Regions from separate parts of the Rhodococcus sp. BP-349 genome, predicted to be linked through region 1. Evidence: predicted binding sites of a transcription regulator. Region 1 holds the regulator's gene; the other holds the start of a gene.
The links. Region 1 encodes HspR, which represses chaperone genes until heat shock. Its sites were predicted from a motif close to ANNTGAGTNNNNNNNACTCANNT; they were not measured.
Positions count from the first base shown of each region.

Region 2: a site for HspR is predicted at 2,013-2,035, ahead of clpB (ATP-dependent chaperone ClpB). Genes of this name have one in related genera too.

Region 1 covers NZ_JABUDR010000001.1:569,111-572,525, forward strand. The annotation lists gene dnaJ (molecular chaperone DnaJ) at 26-1,207, shown strand; gene HQ325_RS02710 (heat shock protein transcriptional repressor HspR) at 1,235-1,657, shown strand; gene HQ325_RS02715 (FAD-binding oxidoreductase) at 1,661-2,410, opposite strand; gene HQ325_RS02720 (trehalose-6-phosphate synthase) at 2,430-3,415, opposite strand, start outside.
Region 2 covers NZ_JABUDR010000001.1:376,480-379,894, reverse strand. The annotation lists gene clpB (ATP-dependent chaperone ClpB) at 1-1,959, opposite strand, end outside; gene HQ325_RS01815 (globin domain-containing protein) at 2,166-3,326, shown strand; gene HQ325_RS01810 (DUF2277 domain-containing protein) at 3,323-3,415, opposite strand, start outside.

The DNA.
Region 1 (3,415 bases):
GTGATGTGAGAGGAGGAGGCGACCGGTGAGCCAACGGGAGTGGATAGAGAAGGACTTCTACAAGGAGCTGGGCGTCTCCTCCTCCGCGTCGCAGGACGAGATCAAGAAGGCGTACCGCAAGCTCGCGCGCGACAACCATCCGGACTCCAATCCGGGCGACGCGAAGGCGGAGGAGCGTTTCAAGGCGGTCAGCGAGGCCAATGCGGTGCTCGCCGACCCCGCGAAGCGCAAGGAGTACGACGAGGCCCGGTCCCTGTTCGCCAGTGGTGGTTTCGGACGCGGCGGCTTCTCGCCGGGTGGCGGATCCAACTTCGGTGGCGGTGGGACGGCCGGTGGATTCGACGTCGGTGACCTCTTCGGAGGTGCCGGTGGCGGAGCCGATCTCGGTGACCTGTTCGGCGGGCTGTTCAACCGCGGCGCGGCCGGTGGACGTACGCAGGCTGCGTCGTCGCGCCCTCGGCGCGGGAGTGATCTCGCGGCCGAGGTGACACTCGACTTCCGTGATGCGGCGGTGGGAACGTCTGTCCCGCTGTCCATCACGAGCCCGTCATCGTGCACCACCTGCCACGGCAGCGGCGCGAAGCCCGGCACGAGCCCGCGGGTCTGCCCGCGGTGCAACGGGGCCGGTGTGGTCAGCCGCAACCAGGGCGCGTTCGGCTTCAGCGAGCCGTGTGACGACTGCCGGGGTACCGGGTCGATCATCGACGATCCGTGCACCGACTGCCGCGGCACCGGCGTGCAGAACCGCACCCGGTCGGTGACCGTGCGTGTTCCTGCCGGTGTCAGTGACGGGCAACGTGTCCGGGTGGCCGGACGAGGCGAGGCCGGCCTGCGCGGCGCTGCTGCGGGCGATCTGCTGGTGACGGTGCACGTGAAGAGCGATGCCGTGTTCGGCCGCACGGGTGACGATCTCACCCTCACGGTTCCCGTCGCGTACAGCGAGTTGGTACTGGGCACCACGCTGTCGGTGCCGACGCTCGACGGCCGAGTCGGGCTGAAGGTTCCGGCGGGCACGGTCGACGGCCGCACCTTCCGGGTGAAGGGCCGCGGCATTCCCAAGAAGTCGAAGATCGGTGACCTGTTGGTCACGGTGAAAGTGGCCGTGCCGTCCGAGTTGGACGACGCGGCACGCGATGCCCTCGAGGCCTACGCTGCGGCGGAGAAGGCGAGTGGTTTCGATCCCCGCTCCGGGTGGCCCGGAGCCTGACAGTTCTGATGCGAGAGGAGAGATGAGATGACTCGGACGCCGAGCGATCCGCAGGACGCGCGCGACGCGGGCGCGGACCCCGATGCCCGGATCTTCGTCATCTCCGTCGCCGCCGAGCTCGCCGGCATGCACGCCCAGACACTGCGCACCTACGACCGTCTCGGACTGGTGACGCCGTTCCGCACCACCGGCGGTGGGCGACGGTATTCTCCGCGCGACGTCGCGCTGCTCCGCGAGGTGCAGCGTCTCTCGCAGGACGAGGGCGTCAATCTGGCGGGTATCAAGCGCATCATCGAACTCACCAATCAGGTGGAGGCGCTGCAGGCCCGCGTCACCGAGATGGCGACCGAGCTGGCCAAGGTTCACGCCGGGTATCGACGCGATCTCGTTCCGGTGCAACGCAGTAACGCGCTGGTCGTGTGGACGCCGCGCAACCCGAAGCAGACCTGACCCTCACCCCGTGCGGATGTTCTCCGCCGGGGTTCCCGTCGTCACCAGGGCACGCGTCGTGAAGCTCGACATCGCCGGTGATCCGCACACCAGCACGCGCTGCGACAGGTACGGTCCGCGCCGCGCCACCACCTCGCCGACGCGGCCGACGAGGTACTCGTGAGGTGCGAAGCCGGAGTCGGGTGCCGTCTGCAGCCGCACGGCCTCGGCGGCGTCGAAGAACTCGTCGCGGTACGGCGGGTCCACCGGCTCGTCCACCACCGGGATCACCGTGAGCCACGGGGCCGATCGTGCCATCAGGGACAGCATGTCGGCGGCGTAGAGATCGCGGGGGTGTCTGCCTCCCACGTAGAGCCGCACTCGCGGGGGTCGTGGTCGACGTGCCAGGCCCAGCAGCAGGGCGCGCATCGGTGCGAGACCCGTTCCGCCCGACACCATCACGACGTCGTCGTCGGTGTCGTCGACACGGAGGTCGCCCGCCGGGTCGTCGAGAGTCCAGATGTCGCCCTCACGGGTCTCGCGGACGATGCTGCGACTGACCCAGCCTGCCGGTACCTCGCGAATGTGGAACTCGTACTTGCCGTCTCGCGACGGCGGCAGGGCGGGGGAGTACCGACGAGGCAGGTGCGGCGAGGTGGGCACCGTCACGGCGACGGACTGCCCTGCGGCGAACGGAACCAGCTCGCCGACGAGGCGGACGATCAGGAGATCACGGCGCAGCCGATGGCACTGCACCACTTGCGCTTCGACCACGGTCACCGGTCTTCGCGCATCACATCGTCGCCTGACCGATGTCCCGGTTGGAGATCATCTGGTTGGGCTCCTCGTCGCCGGTGCGTCCCAGCGCGGCGAGGAACGACCGCGCCCAGCGATCAACGTCGTGCGCGAGGACCTGGCGCCGCATCGCCCGGATGTGGCGTCGGCCCGATTCCGGCGTCTGCTCGATCGCGGCCATCATCGCGTCCTTGACGCTGTTCAGATCGTGCGGGTTGCACTGGTACGCCTGCCGCAATTCGGCTGCGGCGCCCGTGAACTCGCTGAGCACGAGGGAACCGCCCAGGTCGCTGCGGCACGCCACGTACTCCTTGGCGACGAGGTTCATGCCGTCGCGGATGGGCGTCACCAGCATGACGTCGGCAGCCACGTAGTAGGCGATGAGCTCCTCGCGCGGAATGGGGCGGTGCAGGTAGTGCACCACCGGATGCCCGACGCGGCTGAACTCGCCGTTGATGCGCCCGACCATGCCCTCGATCTCGCCGCGCATCTGCTTGTAGCTCTCGACGCGCTCGCGGCTCGGCGTGGCCAGCTGGATCATCACGACGTCCTCGGGATCCACCCGGCCCTCGGTCAGCAGTTCCAGGAACGCCTCGAGACGGACGTCGATGCCCTTGGTGTAGTCGAGGCGGTCGACGCCCAGCATGATCGTCTTCGGATTGCCCAGCTCTTCGCGCATCTCTCGTGCACGATCGCGCACCGGCTTGCGCCGCGACTTCTCGTCGAGATCGCCCGAGTCGATGGAGATGGGGAAGGCGCCCACGCGCACGGACCGGAAACCCACCTGCACCACACCGAGTTTGGAGCGGACTCCGATGTTGCCGCGCGAGGTCGGCTGGCCGGCGAGACGCCGTGCGAGGTAGAGGAAGTTCTGCGCGCCGCCCGGCAGATGGAAGCCGATGAGATCCGCGCCCAGCAGGCCCTCGACGATCTCGGTGCGCCACGGCATCTGCATGAACAGCTCGACAGGCGGGAACGGGATGT
Region 2 (3,415 bases), 190 kb from region 1:
GGGCGGGGCACCGACCAGTCGAGCCACCGAGTGCTTCTCGCTGTACTCGCTCATGTCGATGCGGATCATGGCGCGCTCGTCGTCGAACAGGAAGTCCGCCAACGTTTTCGCGAGCTCCGTCTTGCCGACGCCCGTCGGTCCGAGGAACAGGAACGACCCGGTGGGCCGGTTCGGATCGGACACACCGGCACGAGCACGGCGCACTGCGTCGGACACGGCCTGGACCGCGTCGTCCTGACCGACGACACGTCTGCCCAGCTCGTCCTCCATGCGGAGAAGCTTCGCCGTCTCGCCCTCGAGCATCCGGCCGGCGGGGATACCGGTCCACGCCGCGACCACATCTGCGACGTCGTCCGGACCGACCTCCTCCTTCAGCATCACGTCACCCTGAGGAACGGTGGCCGCGGTCTTCTCCGCGAGCTCCTTCTCCAACGACGGGATGCGTCCGTAGCGCAGCTCCGCGGCCTTGCCGAGGTCACCGTCGCGCTCGGCCCGCTCGGACTCGCCGCGCAGCGCCTCGAGCTGCTCCTTGAGGTCGCGCACCGAATCGATGGCGTTCTTCTCGTTCTGCCAGCGCGTGCTGAGTTCGGCCAGCTTCTCCTTGCTGTCCGCCAGCTCGCCGCGCAGCTTCTCGAGACGGGTCTTCGACGCGTCGTCGGTCTCCTTGGCCAGCGCCATCTCCTCGATCTCGAGTCGGCGCACGACGCGTTCGATCTCGTCGATCTCGACCGGACGGGAGTCGATCTCCATGCGCAGGCGGGACGCGGCCTCGTCGACGAGGTCGATGGCCTTGTCCGGTAGGAACCGCGAGGTGATGTAGCGATCCGACAGCGTGGCAGCGGCGACCAGGGCGGAGTCGGTGATGCGCACACCGTGGTGCACCTCGTACCGCTCCTTGAGGCCGCGCAGGATGCCGACGGCGTCGTCCACGGACGGCTCACCGACCAGCACCTGCTGGAAGCGCCGCTCGAGTGCGGCGTCCTTCTCGATGTACTTGCGGTACTCGTCGAGCGTCGTGGCGCCCACCAACCGCAGCTCACCACGCGCGAGCATCGGCTTGATCATGTTGCCCGCGTCCATGGCGGACTCGCCCGTCGCACCCGCGCCGACGATGGTGTGCAGCTCGTCGATGAACGTGATGACCTGGCCGGCCGAGTTCTTGATGTCGTCGAGGACTGCCTTGAGCCGCTCCTCGAACTCACCGCGGTATTTCGCGCCCGCCACCATCGACCCCAGGTCGAGTGACACGACGGTCTTGCCGCGCAGGCTCTCCGGAACGTCGCCGGCGATGATTCGCTGGGCGAGGCCTTCGACGATGGCGGTCTTGCCGACACCCGGTTCACCGATCAGCACCGGATTGTTCTTGGTGCGGCGCGAGAGCACCTGCACCACACGGCGGATCTCGGTGTCGCGGCCGATCACCGGATCGAGCTTGCCGCTGCGTGCGGCCTCGGTGAGGTCGGTCGAGTACTTCTCCAGAGCCTGGTACGTGGCCTCCGGGTCCGGGCTCGTGACGCGGGCACTCCCACGCACGGTGGTGAACGCCTCGCGCAACGCCGCCGGTGTCGCCCCGTTCCTCTGGAGCAGCGTCGCGACGTCGGAATCGCCCGTCGAGAGTCCGACCACCAGGTGCTCGGTCGAGACGTACTCGTCGTCGAGTTCGGTGGCCAGCTGTTGAGCGGCGGTGATCGCGCCCAGCGCGTCACGTCCGAGCTGCGGCTGGGTGGTGGAGCCGGTGGCCGACGGCATACGGTCCACCAGAGTCTGCGCCTGCGAGCGGATCGCGCTCGGGTCGACGCCGACAGCCTTCAGCAACGGCGCGGCGATGCCGTCCGTCTGGTCGAGCAGTGCGACGAGCAGGTGAGCCGGCCGGATGTCCGGGTTGCCCGCTGCGGATGCCGACTGCAGTGCAGCGGTCAACGCTGCCTGGGTCTTCGTGGTGGGAGTGAACGAGTCCACCGGTCACCTTCCTTCGGGTCGAACGGGTGTGTCGACGAGAACAACCTTAGTCGACTTGAGTCTATTCCGCTCAAGTTTGTTGACGCCGCACCACGCAGGAGGGCGCCGCCCAGCGCGCTGGCCGTGACCGGACACGACCACTACTCTCGGACACACCACTCGCACACGAACCCGTCACCCGCCACGACTATCGAAGGTGCCCATTGCTGGACCCGCAGGCCCTGGCGCGAGTGCGCGCCGGAGTTGCCTCCGCGCTGTCCGACGACGGTGCGGACACCGTGGCCGGCGCCTTCTACGCTCGGCTGTTCGCCGAGTACCCCGATTTCCGCGGCTTCTTCCCCGCCGCGATGGATCAGCAGCGCCACCGCCTCCTACGTGCCGTCGATCACGTCGTCCGCCACCTCGACGACCGCGAGTTCCTACCCTTCCTGCATCAACTCGGGCGTGACCACCGCAAGCACGGCCTGACCGGCGCGCACTTCCTCGCCGCCCAGAACGCGCTGGTCGACGCGTTCCGCACCACGGTGGACCCGAGCGTCTGGACCGTGGAGACCGACGATGCGTGGCGCCGCGTGGTGTCCATGATCTGCAACTCGATGGCCGTCGGGGCCGACACCGAGGACCTGCCGCCGTACTGGGGAGCGACGGTGGTCGAACACCATCGCGTACTCGAAGATCTCGCGATCGTCCGCCTGCAGACGGACGCCGACATTCCGTTCGCCGCCGGCCAGTACCTCAGCGTGCAGATCCCGCAGCGCCCGCGGATGTGGCGGTACCTCTCCCCCGCGATCGCACCCAACGACTACCGCGGCATCGAGTTCCACGTCCGTCGGGTGTCGGCCGGCTGGGTGAGTCCGGCCATCGTCTCGGAGACCACGGTGGGAGACCGCTGGCTGCTCGGGCCGCCGCTGGGTGGACTCAGCCTGGACACCGCGCCGGGCAGCGAGGACGTGTTGATGATCGCGGGCGGCACCGGAATCGCGCCGCTCCGTGCCCAGCTGATGGACATGGCGATGCGGAGCAGCAATCCGCGGGTACATCTGTTCGTCGGAGGCGAGTATCCGAGCGACCTCTACGACCTGGACACGCTGTGGAACCTGGCGCGCACCAACCCGTGGCTCACCATCGTGCCGGTGGTCGAACAGCCCGAGGAACCGTGGTGGCGGCCCGGTCCTGCGCGCGAGTTCCCGCCGGGCATGAACCACACCATGGTGGGCAAGCTCGGGCAGGTGGTCACCCGGTTCGGATCGTGGGCCGATCGGCAGATCCAGGTGTGCGGATCGCCGTCGATGGTGCGCACCACCCTGTATGCACTGCGCAAGGTGGGGACGCCGATGCAGAACGTCCAGCACGATCCCCTGGGTTAGTGCTGGAGCGAGTGCTGGTGCGCGTGCGCCGGCCGGCGTAGCGGCGGCACGGTCTGCGGCGGCTGCTTGCGGGGCGGGAGCACGCTCAG